Linked DNA regions of Methanocaldococcus jannaschii DSM 2661. The protein of the gene in region 2 binds, or shares a complex with, the protein of the main gene of each other region. Links are inferred from orthologs where the notes say so. Each region holds a gene or a part of one and is shown on either strand. Other genes may lie near its edges.

Region 1 (3,237 bases), 560 kb from region 2 along the record:
TCGTCTATTTACAATCAGTTGATTGTTCATCATTGAGAAGAATTGATGTTGCTTTAAGAAACATTGCTCTTGGAGCATACATGGCTGCTCATAAAAGCAAGAAGCCAATTGAAGAGGCATTAGCTGAAGAGATAATTGCAGCTGCAAGAGGAGACATGCAGAAAAGCTATGCAGTTAGAAAGAAAGAAGAGACAGAGAGAGTTGCTCAGTCAGCAAGATAAATTTACATGCCTTTTCAATATTACATCCAAACTTTATCTTAATAACCCAATAAGCTTTTAAACTTTTAACAAATTAATTAACTCAACAACTAAAAATAAGGTGAAGGGACATGGGAAAAAGAGCAAAAATGATTGCTAAAATTAAGGAATTAATGGAAAAGTATGACAGAATAAGAAATATCGGAATCTGTGCTCACATTGACCACGGAAAAACAACATTATCAGATAACCTATTAGCTGGAGCAGGAATGATTTCAAAAGAATTAGCTGGAGAGCAGTTAGCTCTCGACTTCGATGAAGAGGAAGCTCAAAGAGGAATCACCATATTTGCTGCAAACGTTTCAATGGTTCACACCTATGAAGGAAATGAGTATTTAATTAACTTAATTGACACTCCAGGACACGTTGACTTTGGAGGGGACGTTACAAGAGCAATGAGAGCTATTGATGGGGCAATTGTTGTTGTCTGTGCAGTTGAGGGAGTTATGCCACAGACAGAAACTGTCTTAAGACAGGCATTGAGGGAGAGAGTTAAACCAGTCCTCTTCATCAACAAGGTAGATAGATTAATTAACGAGTTAAAACTAACACCAGAAGAGTTGCAGAGCAGATTTATCAAGATTATCAATGATATTAACAACTTAATTAGAAAGATGGCTCCAGAAGAATTTAAAGACAAATGGTTGGTTAGAGTTGAAGATGGAAGTGTCGCATTTGGTTCAGCTTACAACAACTGGGCAATTTCAGTTCCATTCATGAAGAAGAGTGGAATTACATTTAAAGATATAATCAAGTATTGTGAAGAAGACAGGCAAGATGAATTAGCTGAAAAAGCTCCATTACATGAAGTTGTTTTAGATATGGTTATTAAACACTTACCAAGCCCACCAGAAGCTCAGAAATACAGAATTCCACACCTATGGAAAGGAGACTTGAATTCAGAAGCTGGAAAAGCTATGCTCAACTGTGACCCTAACGGACCATTAGCAGGAGTTATTACAAAGATTATTGTAGATAAACACGCAGGAGCTGTTTCAGTTTGTAGATTATTCAGTGGTAGAATTAAGCAAGGAGACGAAGTTTATATGGTAAATAACCAGCAAAAGGCAAAGATTCAGCAAGTATCTGTCTTCATGGGGCCTGAGAGAATTCCAGTAGATAGCATTTCAGCAGGAAACATCTGTGCATTAGTTGGTTTGAAGGAGGCATCAGCAGGAGAAACAATCTGTTCCCCAGACAAAATAATTGAGCCATTTGAGGCAATAACTCACATCAGTGAGCCAGTTATTACAGTCGCTATTGAAGCAAAGAACACAAAAGATTTACCAAAATTAATTGAAGTTTTAAGACAAGTTGCAAGAGAAGACCCAACCGTTAAAGTTGAGATTAACGAAGAAACAGGAGAGCACTTATTAAGCGGTATGGGAGAGTTGCACATTGAGATTATAACAAAATTAAAGATTGAGAGAGATGCTGGAATTCCAGTTGAAGTAGGGCAACCAATTGTTGTCTATAGAGAGACAGTAACAGGGCAATCACCAGTAGTTGAGAGTAAATCTCCAAACAAACACAACAAGCTCTACTTTGTAGTTGAACCATTAGAGGAGAGTGTATTACAAGCATACAAAGAAGGAAGAATCCCAGACGTTGATACAAAGAGAAAATTAGATGATAAGATTGTTCAGGAGTTAATTAAGGCAGGAATGGATCCAGAAGAAGCTAAGAGAGTAATGTGTATCTATGAAGGAAACGTTCTCATTAACATGACAAGAGGTATTGTCCATTTAGATGAAGTTAAAGAATTGATTATCCAAGGGTTCAAAGAAGCTATGAGAAACGGTCCATTAGCAGCAGAGAAGTGTCAAGGAGTTAAAGTTAAGTTAATGGATGCAGTATTACACGAAGATGCAATCCACAGAGGACCAGCACAAATGATTCCAGCAGCAAGATTTGGTATTAGAGATGCAATGATGCAGGCAAATCCAGTATTATTAGAGCCAATGCAGTTTGTTTATATAAACACCCCACAGGACTTCATGGGGGCAGCGATGAGGGAAATCAGCAACAGAAGAGGACAAATCTTAGATATGGAGCAAGAGGGAGATATGGCTATCATTAAAGCTAAGTGTCCAGTTGCAGAGATGTTTGGATTCGCTGGGGCTATTAGAGGAGCAACTCAGGGTAGATGTCTCTGGAGTATTGAGTTTGCTGGTTATGAAAAAGTTCCAAGAGACATGCAAGAGCAATTAATTAAGCAAATTAGAGAGAGAAAAGGACTTAAATTAGAATAAACTCTCTGACTATTATATCCTTATTTTATTTTTAAGATTCAAGAAAATCTATTTTACCCCCTACGGCCCACGCTCTCGACGTGGCAGAGCCAAGGATGAGAGAGGGTAGGATATAGGGGGGACATTTCTCATAAATAATTAATCTATTTTGTTGATAATAAGTTATCTCTTAATGTTAAATCACTCGGAGACTGAAGAATTGATAGTTTTTTGGAAATTTTTACACATATAATTTTCTAATCTGAGTTAATTTTTTCAACCTTACCAAAACTTTAGTTTTTATTCAAATTCTAAGCTTAAATAAATTTTATTTTTTGAAAGGTTATTTTTGAAAGACACTATGGCATTCTTTGAGTGTCATTATGCAATCAAACATTTTTTCTTGCAGAAATCTAATTTAAATAATTTTATATGGAAAATTCTGGGACTGTTAAGTTAACGACTTCACCCAATTGTAGAACATTATGGAGCTTTTTACTCAACTAACAACCGTATCGAATTTACTATTACTTGGAAATCTATTTAAAACCTCTTTAATCTTGTGATAATAAATTCTAATCGATTCGTGACTTATATCTTCGAATTGGGAGGGGGATAAACCCACTTTCCTCAATGATAATCCGAGGTAGTATAAAAGCCCTGCTAAGATTTTAACCTCTATCGATTCCTATTCCTTTTAAAAAGCTTCCTCTCTACGATTTTCTCCTTTATAACTTCTATCATGA
Region 2 (5,775 bases):
AATATTTCAGATAGTTCAACAACATCCAAATCATTTTTTAATATAATGTGTGGCACATTTAGCATTTCACAGTGATGTTTTATCAGCTTAACTCCTTCTGTATCTTCTTTCCATGGTCTAATTCCCCCAATATTCACATCTACAGTAACAGCTATTAATTTTATTCCATATTTCCTTCTATAAACTTCCAATAAATGCAATAACAACAAACTATCCTTTCCTCCACTCAATCCAACTATAACAATATCCCTTGGAGCTATAATTTTATGTTTATTTATAAATCTCCCAACCTTCGTTGATACATATTCATAAGTTTTTGAATAAATAACAGGAATTCCAAACTCTTCTTCAATTTTATCCATCTTTGTTCTTGATAACCTTGCCATTCTTTTATTATTAACTAAAATCTTATCCTTTCTTATAGTTAAAAAGAATGGATTTGCATATTTTTTTAATTCTCTTAAGTTAATCTCTACCATTTTTATCCCAGTTTGTTTTTTTATTTTATAATTATTCTAATTTCATTTCATTTAAATGCCCAATGGCTTTAAATTAACACTTCTCTCTACAACTTCAGCAAAGTAATTTAAACTTTTTTCTATGCTATCTTTGTATGAATCTCCATAAATCTCATCCAAACCTTTCCTTTTTCTAATTAAATTAATGATATAATTTCTAAACTCATAATTTTCAAATATTCCATGGAAGTATGTTCCTATAGCCAATCCATCTCCAAATTTTTTAATAGAACCATCAAAACCATTTCCACAGTTTCCAAAGCCTCTCTCAATTTTTATGAGAGGTTTTTCTTTTGAATAGGTAAAGCCTTCATGTATCTCATAGCCTTTAACATTAAATGTTTTATTATCAATCTCTAAGAAACCACAAGAGTTTTTAACTACTTTATCATTTCCAAAGTATGTTTTTGCATCAAAGATTTTTAAGCCCTCAATATCTCCAACATCTGACTCTTTCTTCTCTTTATCAATCAACTCTTTTCCTAAAACTTGATAACCTCCACAGATACCAATAACAATTCCCCCATCTTTCAAAAACTCCAAAACCTTTTCATCAAAGTTATGTTGTTTTAAATAATAAGCTTCTTTTGTTGAACTTCTTGTTCCCGGAAATATTAAGATATCTCCAGTTATGTCATCATCAAAGTCGATAAACTTTATAAATGCATCGTATCTTAATGGGTCTAAGTCTGTAAAGTTTGATATCTTTGAAAACCTAACTACATTAATTTCCACTCCACTTTTTGCATTTCCAAAACTTCTCATGCTCTGTAGGACTTGACTATCCTCCTCTGGTAAAACAAGGTTTTCATCATAGGGAACTATGCCTAAAACTGGAATACCAGTTAGCTCCTCTATTTTTTCAATCCCTTCCTTTAAAACCTCTACATTCCCTCTAAATTTGTTTATTATAATTCCTTTAATTAGCTTCCTCCAATTTTCAGGCAATAGTTTTATTGTCCCATATATTGAGGCAAATACTCCACCCCTATCAATGTCTGCAACCAAAATAGCTTTGGCATTTACAAGCTCAGCTATCCTTAAATTTGCTATATCATCCTTCAATAAATTTATTTCACAACAACTCCCAGCTCCCTCCATAATAACATAATCATACTCTCTGTCTAAAATTTCCAAACTCTCTTTAATCTTCTTTAAGAAAAAATCTTTATTTTTTCTATATTCATTATAATTCATGTCTTTGTAGGGTCTTCCATGGACTATAACTTGAGAGATAAAATTACCTTTTGGTTTTAATAAAATTGGGTTAAAATGAACTGATGGCTCTACCCTACAAGCTAAACTTTGAGTGTATTGGGCTATAGCAATCTCCCCATCTTCCTTTGCAACTCTTGAATTCAAACTCATATTTTGAGATTTGAATGGGGCTACTTTATAGCCTTTATTTGCTAAAATTCTGCATAATCCAGCAGTTATTGTCGTTTTTCCACTATTTGATGATGTTCCAACAACCATTATAAACTCTGCCATCTTCATCAACTCAGCATTTTTTATAGTTTATTTGAGATTTGATTATATTTAGTTTAGTTTATTGGATTTTTAATATTGATATTAGATTTTTTAATTTTGTTTAGAGTATTGTTTATATTTTTATAGTTTTAAGATTTGGTTTTAAGTTTTTATAGTAAATATTGGGGATTTTTGTTAATAGTTATGTATCGGATTTATATGACTATGCAAAACCTTTCTTAATCTTTTAAAGGTTTTAATAATCATGCAGTAAAAATTTGGATACGGATATAGAAAAATAGTTATAGGAGTTTTAGTATAAAATAAGGACAGAAGTAAGGATTTGAACCTTTAGTTCATTAAAACAAGGATTAAGCTAATGTCAAAAATCTTAAAAACTATTTTTATTTAAAACCTAAAATCTATACATTCAAATTATTAGATTATATATATTTATAGTTGCTCTTTAAAACTATATTTTATCAAAAACTTCAAAAAAAGGTGACTACTTTGTTCAACTTAGAAACAGAAAGAGTTATAAGAGAAATTGAAAATTTAAATAAAAACAATCCAAAAGTTATTTTTCAAGCTCCAGAAGGTTTAAAGCTGAAAGTTGAAAAAGAGATTGAAAAAATTAAGCAATATTTTAAACAAAAAAATATAAACATTGAGATTTACCTATGGGGAAATACTTGCTTCGGTGCATGTGATTTAATAGACAACCATGTTAAAAACCTAAATGTTGATTTAATCATACACTATGGACACGAAAAACTTAGCTATGCAAATCCAGAGATTAAAACCCTCTTCATTCCCGCATATCACATATTCAATAAAGATGAAGAGGAAAAAATCTTAAATGATATAAAAAACTTTATAGAAAAACATAAAAGTGGAGGAAAAAAAGTTGCTATAGCAACAACCATCCAATATAAAAAACTTTTAAAAGATTTTAATCCAAGTATAATCTTAGGTTGTAGAGGAGAAGTTAAAGAAGGGGATGTTATATTATTTGTTGGAACCGGAAGATTTCATCCTTTAATGATTGCTTATAAATATCAAAAGGAGGTTTTTATATACAATCCTCTCTCTAAGTGCTTTGACAAGATATCTGAAGAAGAGATTAATAAGTTTATAAAAAAGAGAATTTTAGCAATATCTAAACTATTATTAAACAAACCAAAAAAGGTTGGTGTTGTTTTATCAACAAAAAAAGGACAGTGTAGGAAGAGGGTTTTTGATGAGATTATAAAACTGTTAGAAGAAAACGATGTTAATTACCTCCCAATATTAGTTGATAATATTTCTCCAGATATTTTATTCTATGATGTTGATTGCTATATTATAGTTGCATGTCCAAGAATCGTTTTAGACGATTATATCTTATACAAAAAACCAATTTACACTCCAGAAGAATTTAAACTTTTCTTGAAAAATAGCTTTAAATATAAGTTTGATGAAATTAAGGAGGATGATTTCTAAAATTTTATTATCTATTAACAGAATGTCCTATTTGTTGCTGGTAAGCAGAGAGTTTCACCACAATTTGGACATGTTATAACAACCTTGTCCTTTTCATAATAAGCTTTAAATGGTTTTTTACAGTAAGGGCAGAGATATATCCTTCCTCCTGTCTCTTTACACTCTCCAACCTCTCCAACTGTTGGATATTTTTCAAAAGTTATATCACTCCCTTTATTTTGATATTTAAAGAATTTTTCAACCATCTTTAAGTAAATATTAACTGCAGCTTCATTTACACAATCTTTTCCACAGTATGGACAATTATACATGAAATCACCTCATAAAGTTATTTATTGTTATTTAATTATATTATATAAATTATCATCTTGCCACATATATTATAAATATATTCCGTTTCGGTTAACAGTGTTAGTTAATTATTTTTTATTACTCAATGTTGGTGAAATTATGTGGAAGAAATTGGAAAGCTTAACAAGTAAAATTTATGAAAAGGCGAGAAAAAGAAAGGGGGAGCATAGAATTGCATTGTTAATTGATGGACCAAACATGCTTAGAAAAGAATTTAACATTGATTTAGATAAAATTAGAGAGGTTTTAAGTGAATTTGGCGATATTGTTATTGGCAGGGTTTATTTGAACCAATATGCATCAGATAAATTAATAGAGGCCGTTATAAACCAAGGTTTTGAACCAAAGATATCTGCTGGAGATGTGGATGTTGAAATGGCTGTAGATGCCACTGAGCTCGTGTTTAATCCAAATATTGACACCATTGCCTATGTAACAAGAGATGCTGACTTTCTTCCAGCAATTAGAAAGGCAAAAGAAAGGGGAAAAAAGGTTATAGTTATTGGAGCTGAGCCTGGTTTTTCAACGGCTTTACAGAATATTGCTGATTATGTAATTAAAATTGGAGAGGAATTCCAATTAGATAGAGAAAAATTAGAGAAAAAGAAGAAAAATAAATTTTTAAAAGTTGAGGAAAAACAGAAAGATAAAGAAGAAACTGAAAATAGAGAAGAACCTTAATCATTTATTTTATTCCAAGTATCTTTCTCAATACAGTAGATGTTGCGAATGAACAGAGAATATACCAACCTAACCAACCTAAGGCAGTGTTAGAAACTATTTTAAATCCTCCTTTATAAAATATTGAACCAAGCCAGTGCCAGAAATCAATAAACAAAATCTTTGACAATATTATAGGTAGATACACAACAACTCCATTCCAACCAGGATTTAACTCTTGATAAACTCCACCAAACCCATAAACATGCCTCAAATAAATAAATATTAAAATTATTGGAACCCATGTATATATCATCGGCCTAAAACTCATCTTCATTAATTCAGCGTTGAGTTGCATAATTCTCTGTTGTTCTTCTTGAAGTTTTTCCATCATTTCAGGATTTTTAGACATTTTTTTAAATTTAACCTGAAATTCCTGAATCTCCTTTTTTAGTTCAGCAACTCTCTTCTGGTCAACTAAAAGTTTTGTAGCTATATTTATGATTAAAGAGACAATTATTGCAATAATTAAAATTGCTAAAGCGGGATGTAGAACTTTTATTATAGGCATGAAAATTGCATCCAAGGTTTTATAATATATGTCAAATATAGAACCAAACATTAACTCACCTTAATGTGGTTATTTAAAAATTATTTTAAAATATTATATAAGGATTATTTGAGAACTTCAATAAGTTCTTGAACTGCTTTATCTAATAAAAAGTCTCTATTTTTAATAATTTTAACTGTTGCTCCTGTTAAAACAGCATAAGTCATAGCCGCACATCTATTCATAAAGATATGTTCTCCAATATCTTCTGTTGATTCGAAATCTCTCTGTCTTGTTTCATCCTTTAATCTTCTCATCAATATCTCATCGTTCTCTGCTTCAACTAAAACAATGATATCAGGATTTAACTCCTCCAAAACCCATGCTGGAAGCCCTGGGAGATAACCTTTAGGTGTTTTTATTGTGCTATGTGTATCAACAACTATATTGAATTCTTTAGCCATTTCAGCAATCTTTTTTCCTGCTAATTTTTGTATCCTCTTCTGTTCTTCTGGAGGCAACTTCCTTAATTGGTCTCTATGCTCTACTAAACCCTCTTCTTTAGCTATTTCAAACATCACAGTCCCAAAATTAACTATTTTATATTCAATTCCTTCCTTTTTTAACTCCTCAATTGCCTTATTAGTTACTGTTGTTGAACCAACTCCTGGAACTCCTACAATCACCACAACCTTGTTTTTCATCATCATCACCTCACAAAATTTTAGGGATTAGAATTTCAAT

The links.
Region 1: the proteins of dph2 (region 2) and MJ_RS05620 are in contact, whole or in part, in a crystal structure (PDB 6Q2D), measured with the Methanobrevibacter smithii proteins. The link is inferred for Methanocaldococcus jannaschii DSM 2661 from one-to-one orthologs. Residues at the interface, in WP_011954460.1 of Methanobrevibacter smithii: Met1, Met3, Tyr4, Pro28, Glu29, Gly30, Leu31, Met33, Phe58, His80, Thr124, Gln126, Ser179, Gly180, Asn181, Phe182, His183, Leu185, Tyr201, Asn202, Phe211, Ile215, Arg291, Asp295, Asp296, Gln298, Met299; in WP_011954157.1 of Methanobrevibacter smithii: Pro482, Asn483, Lys484, His485, Tyr553, Asp555, Glu556, Glu559, Leu560, Leu591, His592, Glu593, Asp594, Ala595, Val596, His597, Arg598, Gly599, Pro600.

What each region holds. Positions count from the first base shown.
Region 1 is NC_000909.1:983,516-986,752, forward strand. What follows is about bases 1-2,921. They hold MJ_RS05620 (elongation factor EF-2), read left to right. Parts: upstream 1-331; coding sequence 332-2,512; downstream 2,513-2,921. Other genes in these bases: rpsG (30S ribosomal protein S7), read left to right, coding at 1-221. UniProt on the Methanocaldococcus jannaschii protein: Catalyzes the GTP-dependent ribosomal translocation step during translation elongation.
Region 2 is NC_000909.1:421,795-427,569, reverse strand. Bases 1,730-4,484 are described here. They hold dph2 (diphthamide biosynthesis enzyme Dph2), read left to right. Parts: upstream 1,730-2,498; coding sequence 2,499-3,470; downstream 3,471-4,484. Other genes in these bases: MJ_RS02545 (TIGR00288 family NYN domain-containing protein), read left to right, coding at 3,921-4,484; MJ_RS02550 (hypothetical protein), read right to left, coding at 3,485-3,781; cobQ (cobyric acid synthase CobQ), read right to left, coding at 1,730-2,009. In the rest of the region: MJ_RS02565 (tRNA 2-thiocytidine biosynthesis TtcA family protein), read right to left, coding at 1-479; more of cobQ, read right to left, coding at 531-1,729; more of MJ_RS02545, read left to right, coding at 4,485-4,502; MJ_RS02540 (EMC3/TMCO1 family protein), read right to left, coding at 4,507-5,103; MJ_RS02535 (adenylate kinase), read right to left, coding at 5,157-5,735. UniProt on the Methanocaldococcus jannaschii protein: Catalyzes the first step of diphthamide biosynthesis, i.e. the transfer of the 3-amino-3-carboxypropyl group from S-adenosyl-L-methionine (SAM) to the C2 position of the imidazole ring of the target histidine residue in translation elongation factor 2 (EF-2).